DNA from 4 places in the Leclercia adecarboxylata genome. Region 2 is predicted to be linked to each of the others. Evidence: predicted binding sites of a transcription regulator. Region 2 holds the regulator's gene; each other region holds the start of a gene.
What was found. The regulator CRP, encoded in region 2, controls carbon source genes, mostly activating them, when cyclic AMP is high. The targets are predictions, from matches to a motif close to ATGTGANNNNNNTCACAT.

Region 1 (4,212 bases), 2.4 Mb from region 2:
TGCCCGCTGGCGCAGGCCGGGCGGCTGCGCACCGGGCTGATGAATCACCCGGTGGTCAATGCGATTGCCCGAGAGTACAACGCCACGGCGGCGCAGGTTCTGCTGGCGTGGGTTATTCGTCACCGCGGGGTGATTGCCATCCCGAAAGCGTCATCGATAGCGCACGTGGAGGAGAATGCGGGGGCGCTGGAGATTTCACTCTCAGCAGAAGCCTTGCAGCAGCTGGATGCGGCCTTCCCGGCACCGCAGCAGAAAACGCCGTTGGACGTGGTGTGACAACGAAATGCCCTCTCAGCATGAGAGGGCAAGAGCAGGGATTAACGCTTCACGATGTGAATGGTTTGTCCCAGACGGGTAGGTTTATCTTCCGTCGCTTTTTGCGGTTCGCTGACGCAGGCGGTTTCCACGCAGACGAAGGTTTTATACCCGTCATCCGGAACATCACCCATGCTGACGGAGAGCGCCGGACCAGGGTTCCAGCCAACCACGTTGCTGTGATGGTGATGGATAACTTCAATCGCGCGGTTCAGGGCGGTATCTTCGATAACGCTACAGGCTTCCGGGTTCAGATAGACGCGGTCGGTACGATCCGGGAAGGTCTGCGCGCCGTCGGTCAGTCGGCCCTCTTTCGCATTATCCACCTTGTCGATAAAGGTATCGCCAAGGCCGTTCACGGTGACGGCAGCGATGTCGCCGACGTTGAAGTAGGTGTGCAGGGCAGAGGTGGTTTCAAATTCACCGTGCGCTTCCAGTTCGATCTCACAGGTTTTACCCAGCTTAAAGCGCGCGTACAGGGTGAAGTCGTGCGGCCAGAGTTTGCGCGTCTCGTCATCGCTTTGCAGTTCAAAGGTCAACACCACGCCGGATTCATCTTCGTTGTGCGCTTTCAGCGTCCACGGCAGGTTGCGGGCAAAACCGTGTGACGGCAGCCCCTGCTGAGCGGCCGGGCCAAACCACGGCCAGCAGATCGGCACGCCACCGCGAATAGCGGCGCCTTTTTTGAACGAGGTGATATCGCTCAGCCACAGGGCTTCCACTTCGCCCTCCGGCTGCCAGGAGAGCAGGTGCGCGCCCTGCAGGGCAACGGAAGCCTGAACCTGCGGATGTTCGACCACAATCACTTCAACATCGTCAATCTGACGGCGGGAAAGCACAGGGGTAAGCTGTTCGACTACCGGAAGTGCAAAAATTGTTTTAATCATTACGCAATCCTCTGTCTTTAATGCCATAAAAAAAGGCGACCGAGGTCGCCTTTTTGGATCAGTTTCTCATCTCACTTATTTGGAGATGTGAGCGATCAGGTCCAGAACTTTGTTAGAGTAGCCGGTTTCGTTGTCGTACCAGGAAACCAGTTTCACGAAGTTGTCGTTCAGTGCGATACCTGCTTTAGCATCGAACACGGAAGTGCAGATTTCGCCGTTGAAATCGGTAGAAACAACGTCGTCTTCGGTGTAACCCAGAACGCCTTTCATTGCGCCTTCAGAAGCCGCTTTGATTGCTTTCTTGATTTCTTCGTAGCTTGCTGCTTTTTCCAGACGAACGGTCAGGTCAACAACAGATACGTTTGGAGTAGGAACGCGGAACGCCATACCAGTCAGTTTGCCGTTCAGTTCTGGCAGAACTACGCCTACTGCTTTAGCAGCACCGGTAGAAGAAGGGATGATGTTCTGAGCTGCGCCGCGGCCGCCGCGCCAGTCTTTGTGAGACGGGCCATCAACGGTTTTCTGAGTTGCGGTGGTAGCGTGAACGGTGGTCATCAGGCCTTCAACGATACCGAAGTTGTCGTTGATAACTTTAGCCAGTGGCGCCAGGCAGTTAGTGGTGCAGGATGCGTTGGAAACGATGTCCTGGCCAGCATACTTCTCGAAGTTAGCGCCTTTAACGAACATTGGGGTGTTGTCTTTGGATGGACCAGTCAGAACAACTTTTTTCGCGCCAGCGGTGATGTGCTTACGCGCAGTTTCGTCAGTCAGGAAGATACCGGTTGCTTCAGCAACAACGTCAACACCGATTTCGCCCCACTTCAGGTTAGCTGGATCTTTTTCAGCAGTAACACGGATGGTTTTGCCGTTGACAACCAGGTGGCCGTCTTTCACTTCAACGGTGCCGTTGAAACGACCGTGAGTTGAGTCGTACTTCAGCATGTACGCCATGTATTCAGCGTCTAACAGATCGTTGATACCAACGATTTCGATGTCAGAACGTTCCTGAGCAGCACGGAAAACAATACGGCCGATACGGCCAAAACCGTTGATACCTACTTTGATAGTCATATATTCCACCAGCTATTTGTTAGTGAATAAAAGGTTGCGTGTAAAATTACAAAAACCTTACGCAGCGTCAAGCGGAATCGTGTCAATCATTGCGACAAATCAATCCTTCGCACTAGCTTTGCTCGATTGACCTACCTCACATTCCCTTGGAGCTAGCACCCATATGGGGCCTGCGCACGGAATTTTAAAGGGCTGCCCACATAAAAACGTGGACTGGATCACATTTGTCTGAGCACCTCTGCGCAACGAGTAAGTTTAGAACAAAAGTTCATACTTCAGTGTTAATGTTTTGTTAGAATCGACGGTAAAAGTAGTCTGTTTCAACTGCGAGATGTAAGCCTATGTCGAATCAACATAACTCCGATGAACTGAAAAAAAACCTCACAGAAATGCAGTTCTACGTAACCCAGCACCACGGTACGGAACCCCCGTTTACCGGGCGTCTGCTGCATAATAAGCGGGATGGTGTTTACCACTGCCTGGTGTGTGACGCCGCCCTGTTTAACTCCCAGAGCAAATACGATTCTGGCTGCGGCTGGCCGAGCTTCTATGAACCGGTCAGTGAAGAGGCGATTCATTATCTGAAGGACACCAGCCACGGTATGGAGCGCATTGAGATCCGCTGTGGAAACTGTGACGCGCATCTCGGTCACGTCTTCCCGGATGGCCCTCAGCCGACAGGGGAGCGTTTTTGCGTCAATTCCGCCTCATTAAGCTTCACCGATGACCAGAACGGCGACCAGACCAAAGGCTGAAAAATCGATTCAGCAAATTATTCCTTCACCTCAGGATAAAACATGAACATTGAAGAGATGATTAACGGCATGACGCCGGAAGTTTATCAGCGTCTGGTCACGGCGGTTGAGCTGGGCAAATGGGCCGATGGCGTGGCGCTGACCCCGGAGCAGAAAGAGAACTGTCTGCAGCTGGTGATGCTGTGGCAGGCGCGCAATAACACCGACGCGCAGCACATGACCATCGACACCCAGGGACAGATGGTGATGAAGAGCAAACAGCAGCTGAAAGAAGATTTTGGTATTGCGCCGAAATCCATCGCGACGCTGAAAATGCATTGATGGCGACTGCGGCCCGGCGATCCTCTCACCGGGCCTTTTTGATGCCGCTAGTGTTTGATCCCCAGCGAGTCAGCTAACTGCTTCGCCAGCTGGTTATTATCATCCGCGCCGTACTCCCAGAACATGGCGCCTGCCAGTCCTTTCTCTTTGATGTAGTCCGCTTTGATCGCCACCGAGCGCGGGTTTTCATACGACAGGGCGAACAGCGGCTTGCCATCATCAGACTTCACCGATAACCACGGCACTTTGGCCTCATCGTCCCACTGCTCCGTAAAGCGTTTCTGCGGATCGTTTAAAAACGTCTTCACGATATCGTTGTACTTCACGTAGGTATCTTTGGTCAGATCGTAGCCCAGGGATTTGAACAGTTCGATCTGCTGTGCGCTGAAGTAAGGCTGCGTTGCGGGATTTTTCTGTGCATCAGCTTTGCTCCAGTCGATGCCCGGCTCAACGGCGCGCTTCGGCACGCGCCCATAAAAACCGATGCCCAGGTTCATCTGCTGCGGTTTCAGCCCGGCGGCCAGATAGTTGTTCACCACAAAATCGACGCTGTATTTATCCGCGGCGGCAACGGTCGGCCAGGCGCTGGAGTCATACAGGTTGGCGTTGAAGTACTGAGTGCCGTACGCCATGTCGTAGGTCATCAGGTTGATGTAATCGAGCTGCGGGGCCACCGCTTTCACGTCCACCCAGCTTTTCGGACTTTCTGCATTGGCACCAACGGCGATGGTCACCAGTTTTTTATCGCCGAACGCGGCACGCAGCTCTTTCAGCAGTGCGGTAAAGTTAGCCCGATCTTCAGGCTTGCTGGCGACCAGTCCCCACGCGCCGTTGACCGGATACTCCCAGTCCAGATCGATCCC
Region 2 (4,212 bases):
CTCGCCTTCCGTAAGATCTTCTCGCAACTGCATCTGCGTGCTGCAGAGGTAGAGGGCGACAGCTTTCACCGCTACACCCGTCCTGAGATGGATATGGCAATCCGCAAAGCGCGCGATCTCGGCAAACATATCAGCTACTTTGGCCCCGATGCCAACGACTTTGGCATGCTGGAGCAGACCTTCGCGGAATACGGACGCAGCGGGACCGGCCAGTCGCGCAAATACCTGCATACCTATGACGAAGCGGTGCCGTGGAACCAGGTGCCGGGTACCTTTACTCCCTGGCAGCCGCTGCCGGAACCCACCGACGTGCTGTTTTATGAAGGTCTGCACGGCGGGGTCGTCACGCCGCAACACGACGTGGCGCGCCATGTCGATCTGCTGGTGGGCGTGGTGCCTATCGTTAACCTGGAGTGGATCCAGAAGCTGACGCGGGATACCAGCGAGCGCGGCCACTCCCGTGAAGCGGTGATGGATTCCGTGGTTCGCTCCATGGAGGATTACATTAACTTCCTCACGCCGCAGTTTTCCCGCACCCATATTAACTTTCAGCGCGTCCCGACCGTGGACACCTCGAACCCGTTTGCGGCAAAAGCCATCCCTTCGCTGGACGAGAGCTTTGTGGTGATCCATTTCCGCAATCTGGACGAGATCGATTACCCCTGGCTGCTGGCGATGCTGCAGGGCTCGTTTATTTCGCACATGAATACGCTGGTGGTGCCGGGCGGCAAGATGGGGCTGGCGATGGAGTTAATCATGACGCCGCTGGTGCAGCGGCTGATGGAAGGCAAGAAGATCGCTTAATCTGTTCTCCCTCTCCCTGTGGGAGAGGGTCGGGGTGAGGGCATCAGACCGCACGATGCCCCACAAGCTTATGCCTCGATCACTTCATACGAATGGGTAATTTTGACCGCTTTTTCCAGCATCAGCGCCACGGAGCAGTACTTCTCCGCAGAGAGATCCACCGCGCGGGAGACCGCAGCGTCTTTCAGCTCTTTGCCGGTCACCACGAAGTGAAGATTGATATGGGTAAACAGGCGCGGCGCTTCATCCCGGCGTTCTGAGGTCAGCTTTACTTCGCAGTCAGTCACGTCGTGACGGCCTTTTTGCAGAATCGATACCACGTCGATTGCGCTGCATCCACCCGCCGCCATCAGAACCACTTCCATCGGACTTGGCGCTTTGTCACCGGAGTTGCCATCCATCAGTATCTGGTGGCCCGAGGCAGACTCACCGAGAAAGGTTAACCCTTCAACCCATTTCACACGTGCTTGCATTTTTATTAACTCCAGGATTGCATTTTTCCTGTCAGATTACGCGCCAGTAACAATTCTGGCAACGGAAGTCGACCTGCATCAAGCTGAAGCGAGACACCAGGAGACACGCGGCAAAACCTATGCTAAAACAGTCGAGATGCTACAGTAATACATTGACGTTACACATGTATGCAGAGGACATCACACATTACAGGCTGCTAATTATTGTGACAGCCGCTCCCCAGGCAGGGGGAAGAATTCGATTGCAACCCCCAGAGTACAGGTACACAGCCAGACTCTGGAGACAGCTTATAACAGAGGATAACAGCGCATGGTGCTTGGCAAACCGCAAACAGACCCGACTCTCGAATGGTTCTTGTCTCATTGCCATATTCATAAGTACCCATCGAAGAGCACGCTGATTCACCAGGGTGAAAAAGCGGAAACGTTGTATTACATCGTCAAAGGCTCAGTAGCAGTGCTGATCAAAGATGAAGAAGGCAAAGAGATGATCCTCTCTTACCTGAATCAGGGAGACTTTATCGGTGAACTGGGCCTGTTTGAAGAAGGTCAGGAGCGTAGCGCCTGGGTCCGTGCGAAAACCGCGTGTGAAGTGGCTGAGATCTCTTATAAGAAATTCCGCCAGCTGATCCAGGTTAACCCGGATATCCTGATGCGCCTCTCTTCGCAGATGGCTCGCCGTCTGCAGGTCACTTCCGAGAAAGTGGGCAACCTCGCCTTCCTGGACGTGACGGGCCGTATCGCTCAGACTCTGCTGAACCTGGCGAAACAGCCAGACGCCATGACCCACCCGGACGGTATGCAAATTAAAATCACCCGTCAGGAAATTGGTCAGATCGTCGGATGTTCTCGTGAGACGGTGGGCCGTATTCTGAAAATGCTGGAAGATCAGAACCTGATTTCCGCCCACGGTAAAACCATCGTGGTTTACGGAACACGTTAATTCCACTCAGACGGCGTGGCATCGCACGATGACACGCCGTTTTTGTCTCTCTCACCCATGTGGCGCAGGCTCATCTATCACCCGGAAGTTAACTACGCACTGCGGCAAACCCTGGTGTTGTGTCTCCCTGTGGCTGTGGGTTTAGTTCTCGGTTATCTGCAATACGGTCTGCTGTTCTCCCTCGTCCCCGCCTGCTGCAACATTGCTGGCCTCGACACGCCCCATAAACGCTTTTTTAAACGCCTGATTATTGGCGGCTCGCTGTTTGCCGGCTGTAGCCTGGCCGTGCAGCTGTTGCTGGCGCGCGATATACCGTTGCCCCTCATTCTGACGGTGCTGGCGATGACGTTAGGGGTCACGGCAGAGATCAGCGCCCTGCATGCCCGCCTGCTGCCCGCCTCGCTGATTGCCGCCATCTTTACCCTGAGCCTGGCGGGAAATATGCCGATCTGGGCGCCGCTGCTCATCTACGCGCTGGGCACCCTGTGGTACGGGCTGTTCAACTGGTTCTGGTTCTGGATGTGGCGCGAGCAGCCGTTGCGTGAATCCCTGAGCGTGCTCTACCGCCAACTGGCCGATTACTGCGAAGCCAAATACACCCTGCTGACCCAGCATACCGACCCTGAAAAATCGTTACCGCCGCTGCTGGCCCGCCAGCAGAAGGTGGTCGACCTGATTAGCCAGTGTTATCAGCAGTTGCACATGCTTGCCGCGAACAAAAATCATGAATACAAGCGGCTGCTGCGTACCTTCCAGGTGGGTCTGGATCTGCAGGAGCACATCTCCGTCAGCCTGCATCATCCGAAGGAGGTGCAAACGCTGGTGGAGCGCAGCCACGCCGAAGCGGTGATCCGCTGGAACGCCCTGACCGTCGCCGCCCGTCTGCGCGTGCTGGCGGATGACATTCTCTATCATCGCTATCCCACCCGCTTCAACATGGACAAGCAGCTTGGCGCGCTGGAAAAAATCGCCCGCCAGCACCCGGATAACCCGGTGGGTCAGTTCTGCGCATGGCACTTCAGCCGGATTGCCCGCGTGCTCCGCACCCAGCGTCCGCTCTATCCGCGCGATCTGATGGCGGACAAGCAGAAGCGCCTGCCGCTGATCCCCGCCCTGAGAAGCTATCTGTCGCTTAAATCTGCCGCCCTGCGCAATGCGGCCCGCATCAGCGTGATGCTGAGTATCGCCAGCCTGATGGGCGTGGCGCTGCATCTGCCTAAGCCTTACTGGATCTTAATGACCGTCCTGCTGGTGACGCAAAACGGCTACAGCGCCACGCGGGTACGCATTCTCCACCGGGCGGCCGGTACCCTGGCGGGGCTGGTTATTGCCGGCGTTACCCTGCACTTCCACGTTCCGGAAGGCTACACCCTGACGGGGATGCTGATGGTCACCCTGGTAAGTTATCTGTTCATTCGTAAGAACTACGGCTGGGCGACGGTGGGCTTCACGGTGACCGCCGTGTACACCCTTCAGCTGATCACGCTGAACGGGGAGCAGTTTATTATCGCCCGACTGGCCGACACCCTGATTGGCTGTTTAATCGCTTTCGGCGGGATGGTATGGCTGTGGCCGCAATGGCAAAGCGGGCTGCTGCGCCAGAACGCCCACGACGCGCTGGAGGCCGATCAGGAGGCCATCCGCCTGATCCTCAGCGACGATCCGCAACCCACACCGCTGGCGTGGCAGCGCATGAAGGTTAACCAGGCGCACAACGCGCTGTTCAACTCCCTGAATCAGGCGATGCAGGAGCCGGGCTTCAATTCAGCCTATCTGGCGGATATGCGGCTGTGGGTGACGCACAGCCAGTTTATCGTCGAACATATCAATGCGATGACGACGCTGGCGCGGGAACATACGATGCTGACGCCCGATCTGGCGCAGCGGTATTTGCAGTCGTGTGAAATTGCGCTTCAGCGCTGTCAGCAGCGTCTGGAGTATGACGCGCCGGGGGAGAGCGGAGACAGTAATATTCTGGAAGCGCCAGAGACC
Region 3 (4,212 bases), 1.1 Mb from region 2:
TGCGGTCATGGCGAACTACTTCCTGCAGGGCGATCCTTATCAGGGGATGGTCCACTTCACCCGATTCTTCCTCAACACCCTGTTAGGGATGGGCGGCTTTATTGACGTTGCCGGGATGGCGAATCCGAAGCTGCAGCGCGAGCAGCCGCACCGTTTCGGTAGTACCCTGGGTCATTACAATGTGGGTTACGGCCCGTACGTGCACCTGCCGTTCTACGGTAGCTTCACGCTGCGTGACGATGGCGGCGACATGGTCGATACGCTCTATCCGGTGCTGTCATGGCTGACCTGGCCGCTGTCGGTGGGTAAATGGACGCTGGAAGGGGTAGAGACGCGCGCGCAGCTGCTGGATTCCGACGGTCTGCTGCGTCAGTCCTCCGATCCGTATCTCATGGTGCGTGAGGCCTACTTCCAGAACCACGACTTCATTGCTAATGGCGGCAAGCTGAAACCGGAAGAGAATCCGAACGCGAAAGCGATCGAAAACGAACTCTCCGAGATTGATGCGGAATAAAAAAGAAAAGGTGAGCCCAGAAGGCTCACCTTTTTTAATCGTGATGTGATTAGAACGCGTAGTTGAAGTTCATGCCATACAGCCAGGCTTTACCTTCAGAAGAGAACTCATACGGACCTTCCTGGAACGATACTTTCTGACCGTGCATATAAGAGACACCCGCATCGATTGAGGCATCTTTGTTGAATGCGTAGGTTGCACCGGCGCTCAGCCAGAAGCGATCCTGATCCGGAATGGAGATAGAACGTTTGTCTGCCGGAACCGGGCTGTCATCGAAGGCAATACCGGTACGGAACGTCCAGTTATCATCCATATAGTAGGTGGTACCCAGCGCGATGCGGTACGCGTCTTTAAAGCTTTCATCTTTATAGAAAAGCGTATCACCGCCGCTGTTAGTCGCTTTCAGCTCCTGGAACTGGCTCCAGCTTGTGTAGGTCAGGCTATAGTGGATAGCCCATTGCGGTGCGACTCTGTTGTAGCCGGACAGTTCCCACATCTCAGGTAAATTCAGGGTCAGAGAACCGCCAGTGGTGCGGCCATCGGTCCCCATTGGCAGACCAAAGTTGCCCAGGATCTGGTTGTAAGCTGAAGGCAGGCTGCTCTTATAGTCGCCATCGAAATCGATTTTTACTTCAGAGCGGTAGGTAAAGCCATACCGGTTGTTCTTGTCGATTTCATACAGAATACCGGCATTCCAGCCAAAGCCCCACTCATCACCCTTCAGATAGGCAATCTGGGTGTCTCCCTGGATCCCGGCGACCTGACGTGCCAGAGCCGGAGGTAATGCGCCGGACCCTGCGACGATGCGACCCAGGTCACCCGCGTAGCGCTCAATTTTCGCTTTTGCATACACAGCATCAAACCCAACACCGAAACTCCAGTGATTATCCAGGCGATAAGCACCGCTCAGGTTCAGGTTGAGGGTTTCCAGGTCGGTTGTACCGCCGTACGCTCCTGCCGCGTAGTTGTTATTGAACTCGGTCGCCAGTCCGTAGTTAGAGGTAACGGACGCGCCCCAGCCAAATTGGTCATTGATTGGCGCGACGAAGTGCAGGTTTGGAACCCATGCTGTTGGCGCGATATTACTCGCATTCAGGCTTGCGCCCGTTGGAGAGCGTCCGGAGATATCTACATCAGGGTCAACAAAAATGGCACCTGCGGAGAAGGTTGGACGATCAAACATCATGATCAGGGCAGGGTTACGGCTCGCGTTCCCGGCGTCATCAGCAATGGCGCCTTCCCCGGAATAGGCACGGCCCAGGCCTGAGGAAGAGAACTCGTTAAGCTGGAATCCCGCTGACCAGGCGGAGGTGGAGACGATTGCCACTGCGACTGCCAGCGCAGTTTTTTTGAACAGGGTTTTCTGGCTCATGACCATAACCTCATTGAGTTATTTTTATGCAATATTTGTTACATACCGTAACAGGAGCGCGAAGTGTAGGGTCTGTGGTAACACTTAGAAATCAGACCAGTGGCGAGAGTATAGGTCTGACCAGATAGAATGTTGCAAGAGTGTTTGTGAATATTTACTGATATGTTTTTCGAAACGGGATCTGGGTGGCAAAATTGTGACCAGTTCGCTTCCTCCGAATGGGTGATTTTTGTTTTAGATCATTTTTACTTGTGATATTGCTCACTTACCCGGTTTTCGGCCATTAACAACTGGAGCCACCCCCGCCCGGGGCGTAAAATATCAGCATCGTGTTTATTCTCGCGCCGTGCGCGAATTCAGAGGAAATCTACTATGAGTAAATGCAGTGCTGATGAAACCCCGGTTTGCTGCTGTATGGATGTGGGCACCATCGTGGACAACACGGATTGCACCGCCTCTTACAGCCGTGAGTTCGCCAGTCGTGCCGACGCCGAAGAGACGCTGGCTGCCCTGACCGAAAAAGCCCGCGGCGTGGAGTCTGAACCGTGCGAAATTAATTCCACCTTCACCGACGTGGAAGGCGGGGTTCGCCTGGACATCGACTTCGTGTTCAGCTGCGAAGCAGAATCCCTGATTTTTCAACTCGGTCTGCGCTAATTCCTTTCAACGCCTCCTTCCCGGAGGCGTTTCGTTTGCTCTCTGTGTGTTCGCTCGCAATTTTTCTTCTCCCTGATTGGCTAATGTAAAAATTTGGTTAAGACTGTTATCAGGTCAGACCACTTTGCGCATTTGTTATTCACAGGGGAGCGTTATGAGTCAGGCATTACCGCTAATCACCCGTCAGGGCGATCGCATTGCCATTGTCAGTGGATTACGTACGCCGTTTGCCCGTCAGGCGACGGCGTTTCATGGCATTCCTGCCGTCGATCTGGGGAAAATGGTCGTAGGAGAGTTACTGGCTCGCAGTGAAATTCCTCCCGAAGTCATTGAACAGCTGGTCTTTGGCCAGGTAGTGCAAATGCCGGAAGCGCCCAATATCGCCCGTGAAATCGTGCTGGGCACCGGGATGAACGTGCACACCGATGCCTACAGCGTGAGTCGCGCCTGCGCCACCAGCTTTCAGGCGGTGGCAAACGTCGCGGAGAGCCTGATAACCGGCACCATTCGCGCCGGGATTGCTGGCGGCGCCGACTCCTCGTCCGTTTTACCGATTGGCGTCAGCAAAAAGCTCGCCCGCGTGCTGGTGGACGTCAACAAAGCCCGCACCACCGGGCAGCGCCTGTCGCTGTTTTCGCGCCTGCGTCTGCGCGATTTACTCCCTGTGCCGCCAGGCGTGGCGGAATATTCCACCGGCTTGCGCATGGGCGATACCGCCGAGCAGATGGCGAAAACCTACGGCATCACCCGTGAACAGCAGGATGCCCTGGCACACCGCTCGCACCAGCGCGCCGCTCAGGCCTGGGCGGAAGGCAAACTGGCGGACGAGGTCATGACGGCCTATACGCCGCCATTCCGCGAGCCGCTCAGCCAGGATAACAATATTCGCGGCACCTCAACGCTTGCGGATTACGCAAAACTGCGCCCGGCGTTCGACCGCAAACACGGCACCGTCACCGCAGCGAACAGCACTCCGTTAACCGACGGCGCGGCGGCGGTGATCCTGATGACCGAATCGCGCGCCAGAGAGCTGGGCCTGAAGCCGCTCGGCTATCTGCGCAGCTACGCCTTCACCGCCATTGATGTCTGGCAGGACATGCTGCTGGGGCCAGCCTGGTCCACGCCGCTGGCGCTTGAGCGTGCCGGGCTTACCATGGGCGATCTCACGCTCATCGACATGCACGAAGCCTTTGCCGCGCAAACCCTTGCCAACGTGCAACTGCTGGCCAGCGAACGCTTTGCCCGGGACGTGCTGGGCCGCGCCCATGCCACTGGCGAAGTGGATGAGAGCAAATTTAACGTGCTGGGGGGCTCCATTGCGTACGGTCACCCCTTTGCGGCGACCGGGGCGAGGATGATCACCCAGACGCTGCATGAGTTGCGCCGTCGCGGCGGCGGTTTTGGCCTGGTCACCGCCTGCGCGGCGGGTGGTCTGGGTGCCGCAATGGTTCTGGAGGCTGAATAATGGAGATGACAACGGCGTTTACCCTGCACGTGCGTCTGGACAACGTGGCGGTGGTCACCATCGATGCGCCAGGCGAGAAGATGAATACCCTGAAAGCGGAGTTTGGCGGCCAGGTTCGCGCCATCCTCAAGCAGGTGCGTGAAAACAAAAACCTGCGCGGGCTGGTGTTTATCTCGGCCAAGCCGGACAACTTTATTGCCGGGG
Region 4 (4,212 bases), 460 kb from region 2:
CCAGAGAACGCTCATAAGCACGCAGGAACGGTAAATACATCAGCGCCGACATCACCATACAAATGACGCACATCACCACCGGACTCAGGGCCCAGTTTGCCGCCCAGGAGGCACCAATCGGAGCCGGGGTCGTCCACGGCGTCAGCGACACAACCTGTGCCAGCCAGCCGAGTTTGGTGGCGGTATACGCCAGACAAGCGTTGATCATCGGAACGAACACGAACGGAATAAACAGCATCGGGTTCATGATGATCGGCGCACCGAACAGAATAGGCTCGTTGATGTTAAAGAAACTTGGCACCACGCCCATTTTACCAATGGTACGCAGGTGCGTTACGCGGCTACGCAGCAGCAGGAAGGCCAGCGGCAGGGTAGAGCCAACGCCGCCGATCAGCAGGTAGTGGTCCCAGAAGCCCTGCAGATAGACGTGCGGCAGCGCAGCGCCGGCAGCCAGCGCGGCCTGGTTGGCGGAGAGGTTAGCCATCCAGAATGGGTTCATAATCCCGGTCACGATCAGCGCGCCGTGGATGCCAGCGAACCAGAAGATCTGGCACAGCAGCACGGAGAGCAGGATAGCGGGCAGGGAATCCGAAGCGGAAACCAGCGGCTCCAGCAGGTGCATAATCGCCTGCGGGATGATCATACCGGTCTGGGCTTCGATAAACAGGTTCAGCGGGTGCAGGGTACCGATAATGACCACGACCGGGATCAGGATCTCAAACGAACGCGCCACGCCGGTCGGCACTTCCTTCGGCAGACGGATGGTGACTTTGTGATCCTTCAGCCACGCGTAAACGCGGGTGGCATAGATAGAGGTGATAAGCGCGGTGAAGATCCCCTGGCCCGACAGATACTGGGTGGAGATTTTGCCGTCGGCATACGGGGCGGCCACCAGCAGGAACGCCATAAACGCCAGCAGGCCGGACATCACCGGATCCAGGTTAAACTGACGCCCGAGGCTCGCACCAATGCCCACGGAGATAAAGAAGGTCATCACGCCCATGCTGAGGTTAAACGGCAGCATCAGCTGTTCACGGTAGGTCTCAGAAAAGTCCAGCCAGCCGCGGGCAAAGCTGTTGGTGGTATCCGCGGAGAACGGCGGGAAGATGAACACCAGCATAAACGAGCCGATGATCATGAACGGCAGCGCGGCGGTAAAACCGTCGCGGATGGCAATCACGTACTTCTGCTGGCCCAGCTTGCCCGCCAGCGGCGCGATGGACTGCTCAATGACGGCAACCATAGATTGATATAACGAACTCATGAGAACACCTTCTTAGTGTGCCGCTTCAATGAGCGACAGAGCATAGTCCAGCACCTTATCACCACGTTGCATACCGTAGTCCATCATATCAATGGCTTGTACCGGCACACCTTGCGTAGCAGCCTTGTCTGAGAGCGTTTTTAACATGTATTTGACTTGCGGTCCGAGAAGCACGACCTGGTATTGCGGAAACTGTGTATCAAATTCTGCAACACCGTAAGCATCGATTTTGACAGGTAAACCGCGTTCGTCCGCGGCTTCGACCATTTTCCGTACCAGCAGACTGGTGGACATCCCGGCAGAACAGCACAGCATAATCTTGAACATCGACAACCATCCTCAAAATGTAAATAGTTATTGCGGAGATGATTGGATAACATATGGAAACCGGTTTCCATCCATATAAGACAGAAGTGTGACAGCCATCAAGATCCATTACTTATGGGGCCTGTTAATCGGATTTGGGTCACATATTTTGGCTGCTTTTGCATCAGTTAGAGTGGAAACGGAAAATCGGTTTCCATGGAAAACGGAAACAGATATACTCCTGAATGGCTATAATATGAGCCGAAGTGGGATCGGGAATTACAGGGGCCAGGAGAGACCTGTCAGGGGAAAAAGATGTCTACAATCAACGATGTATCACGTCTGGCCGGGGTGTCTAAAGCCACGGTATCACGGGTGTTGAGCGGGTCGCGCGGCGTGAAGGAAGCCAGCCGCCAGGCCGTACTGAAAGCAGTGGAAGAGCTGAACTATCGGCCAAACGTGATTGCCCAGTCGCTGCTCAGCCAGTCAACCGGCTGTATCGGGGTGATCTGCGCCCAGGACAACATTAATCAGACCACCGGTTATCTGTACGCGCTGGAAAAACATCTCAGCCAGCACCAGAAGCACCTGCTGCTTCGCTTCGCCAATTCCAAAGCCGACGTCATGAACGCGCTGGAAGAGCTCTCCTGCGGGTTATGCGATGACATTCTGATTATCGGCGCCCGTTTCCCGCTGCACATCGATCAGGAGAACGTCATCCTGGTGGACTGCATGGAAACCAACAACGTCAACAGCATCCAGTACGACCATGCTTTTGCCGCGGAAACCGCCTGTAACTTTCTCGCCAGCCAGGGGCGCCGTCAGATTGCCCTGATCCACCCGCACGGCAGCGGTTTTGCCGATCAGGTGCTGCTGGGCTACAAGCATGGGCTGGAGAAAAACTTCCTGCCGTTTAATCGCAACCTGGTCTTTATGGACGCCACCTCCTCCTCCGTGGCGCTGCAGGAGCTGCTCAACAACGCCAGTACGGTCAATTTCAACGCCTTACTGGTGGCCGACGAGCAGGAAGCACAGCGGGTGATCCCGCAGCTGCAGGCTTTCAACCGGTCCGTACCGGGGGACATCATGGTGTTCAGCCTTGCGGGATCGCTGCATCTGCCGGGTATTCCGACCATTCCGGCGATTGAGTACTCGATGGATGCCATGGCGGCACGGATCGTCAGCTGGCTGAATGAGAAGACCCAGATGCTCGGGTCGTATGTGCTGCGCGGGGATTTAATTATTCCGGATGTGCGGCGCTAAAAAACTAAGGGGGCTTAATGGCCCCTTTATGCGTAATCAGTAATCCTCCATGCAGTCCACCTGATTGACGGCATCCCAGTAACCTTCCTGATTGTTCCGCTCCATCGCCACCACCGCGTTTTTGACCAGCATCTGATTCGCCTCAGAAGCCATGATCATCGCCTGCCACTCTTTATCGGTTTGCTTGCGTTGCGGGGAACAGGCTTTCTTCACATCCTTTAAAACCGCCTGTTTCATCTGCTCTAATTTTACCGGGTCGTTCATCTCCTGAGCATGAACGAAGGCGGCGAAAAGCAGGCAGACGATGAGGCAAAACAGGTGCGCTGACTTCATGGAAACCTCCGGAAAAAAACACACACGTTTATGAAATATATCGTTACATCCGCCTTTGCGACCCAAGCCGAAAGTATTAATTTTGCCAATAGTTGCGCAGGGGTACGACTAAGCGTAGCCGCAGAATTTGGGGTACAGGCAAGCCCGGAAGAAAAATTTGTGACGGCGGGGGACGGACAGCGAACAAAGGGTGATGCTGCTCGCAAAGGGGGTTTTACGTTGATTGCACTTACATTTTTTTGCCAGCACAACGCCAGAATTTAGCGATTGTATCCTGGGCTCAGTGTGCGATAGTCGATGTGCAACGTAACGGGGGAATGATATGCAACTGAGTATTACCGACACCATTACTGAACATGAACAGGAAGAGTTACTGCAGGGACTGCGGATCTATAACAGCCAGTTTATTAGTTTCTCCCGCGTGGCGAGTGATATCGCCGTTTATGCCCGTGATGAGAACGGAAAAATGCGCGGGGGTCTGATCGGCAACCGTCAGGGCGAGTGGCTGAACATTAAATATCTGTGGGTTAGCGACGAAATACGCGGCAACGGGCTTGGGGGCCAGCTGATGCAGGTCGCCGAAGACGAAGCGCGGAAACAGGGATGCCGGCATGCGCTGGTGGATACCTTCAGTTTCCAGGCGCGTCCGTTTTATGAAAAGCAGGGCTATCAGGTGACCATGACGCTGGAAGATTTTCCGTACGAGGGAATACAGAGCCATTACCTGTCGAAGGCGCTTTAAGCGCCAATACCGCTACCGATCACCGCCAGCGCATGACGTACGATCTGCTCAGGCGAGAGGACGCGTAACCTCTCGTCATTGCGCATCCGCGAAAAGGGCACCAGCACCAGGCTTAACAGGGTGGTGAACAGCAGCTCCGGCGCCAGGTCGCGGTTCAGTTTGCCCTCCTGCTGCCAGCGGGCGACGGTTTCGAGCGTCGCCTGATATTTCTCATCGCCAAACCGGGCCTGCAGATGCGCACGCAGCACCGGCATTTCACCAATCACCTCCTGCATCCACAGCGGTGCGAACCAGTGGTGTTCCA

Region 1: a site for CRP is predicted at 2,480-2,497, ahead of msrB (peptide-methionine (R)-S-oxide reductase MsrB). Genes of this name have one in related genera too.
Region 3: a site for CRP is predicted at 2,136-2,153, ahead of FHN83_RS04370 (YfcZ/YiiS family protein). Genes of this name have one in related genera too.
Region 4: a site for CRP is predicted at 1,719-1,736, ahead of FHN83_RS11915 (PTS sugar transporter subunit IIB). Genes of this name have one in related genera too.

Annotation. Positions count from the first base shown of each region.
Region 1 covers NZ_CP040889.1:4,001,815-4,006,026, forward strand. The annotation lists gene FHN83_RS20850 (aldo/keto reductase) at 1-276, shown strand, start outside; gene FHN83_RS20855 (D-hexose-6-phosphate mutarotase) at 318-1,202, opposite strand; gene gapA (glyceraldehyde-3-phosphate dehydrogenase) at 1,278-2,273, opposite strand; gene msrB (peptide-methionine (R)-S-oxide reductase MsrB) at 2,615-3,028, shown strand; gene FHN83_RS20870 (YeaC family protein) at 3,071-3,349, shown strand; gene FHN83_RS20875 (glycoside hydrolase family 18 protein) at 3,397-4,212, opposite strand, start outside.
Region 2 covers NZ_CP040889.1:1,648,769-1,652,980, forward strand. The annotation lists gene FHN83_RS09710 (phosphoribulokinase) at 1-804, shown strand, start outside; gene FHN83_RS09715 (OsmC family protein) at 873-1,277, opposite strand; gene crp (cAMP-activated global transcriptional regulator CRP) at 1,588-2,220, shown strand; gene FHN83_RS09725 (YccS/YhfK family putative transporter) at 2,278-4,212, shown strand, end outside.
Region 3 covers NZ_CP040889.1:541,015-545,226, reverse strand. The annotation lists gene mlaA (phospholipid-binding lipoprotein MlaA) at 1-514, shown strand, start outside; gene fadL (long-chain fatty acid transporter FadL) at 564-1,886, opposite strand; gene FHN83_RS04370 (YfcZ/YiiS family protein) at 2,259-2,543, shown strand; gene fadI (acetyl-CoA C-acyltransferase FadI) at 2,698-4,008, shown strand; gene fadJ (fatty acid oxidation complex subunit alpha FadJ) at 4,008-4,212, shown strand, end outside.
Region 4 covers NZ_CP040889.1:2,113,251-2,117,462, forward strand. The annotation lists gene FHN83_RS11910 (PTS sugar transporter subunit IIC) at 1-1,264, opposite strand, end outside; gene FHN83_RS11915 (PTS sugar transporter subunit IIB) at 1,277-1,591, opposite strand; gene FHN83_RS11920 (LacI family DNA-binding transcriptional regulator) at 1,886-2,833, shown strand; gene FHN83_RS11925 (YicS family protein) at 2,870-3,166, opposite strand; gene FHN83_RS11930 (GNAT family N-acetyltransferase) at 3,489-3,908, shown strand; gene FHN83_RS11935 (TetR/AcrR family transcriptional regulator) at 3,905-4,212, opposite strand, start outside.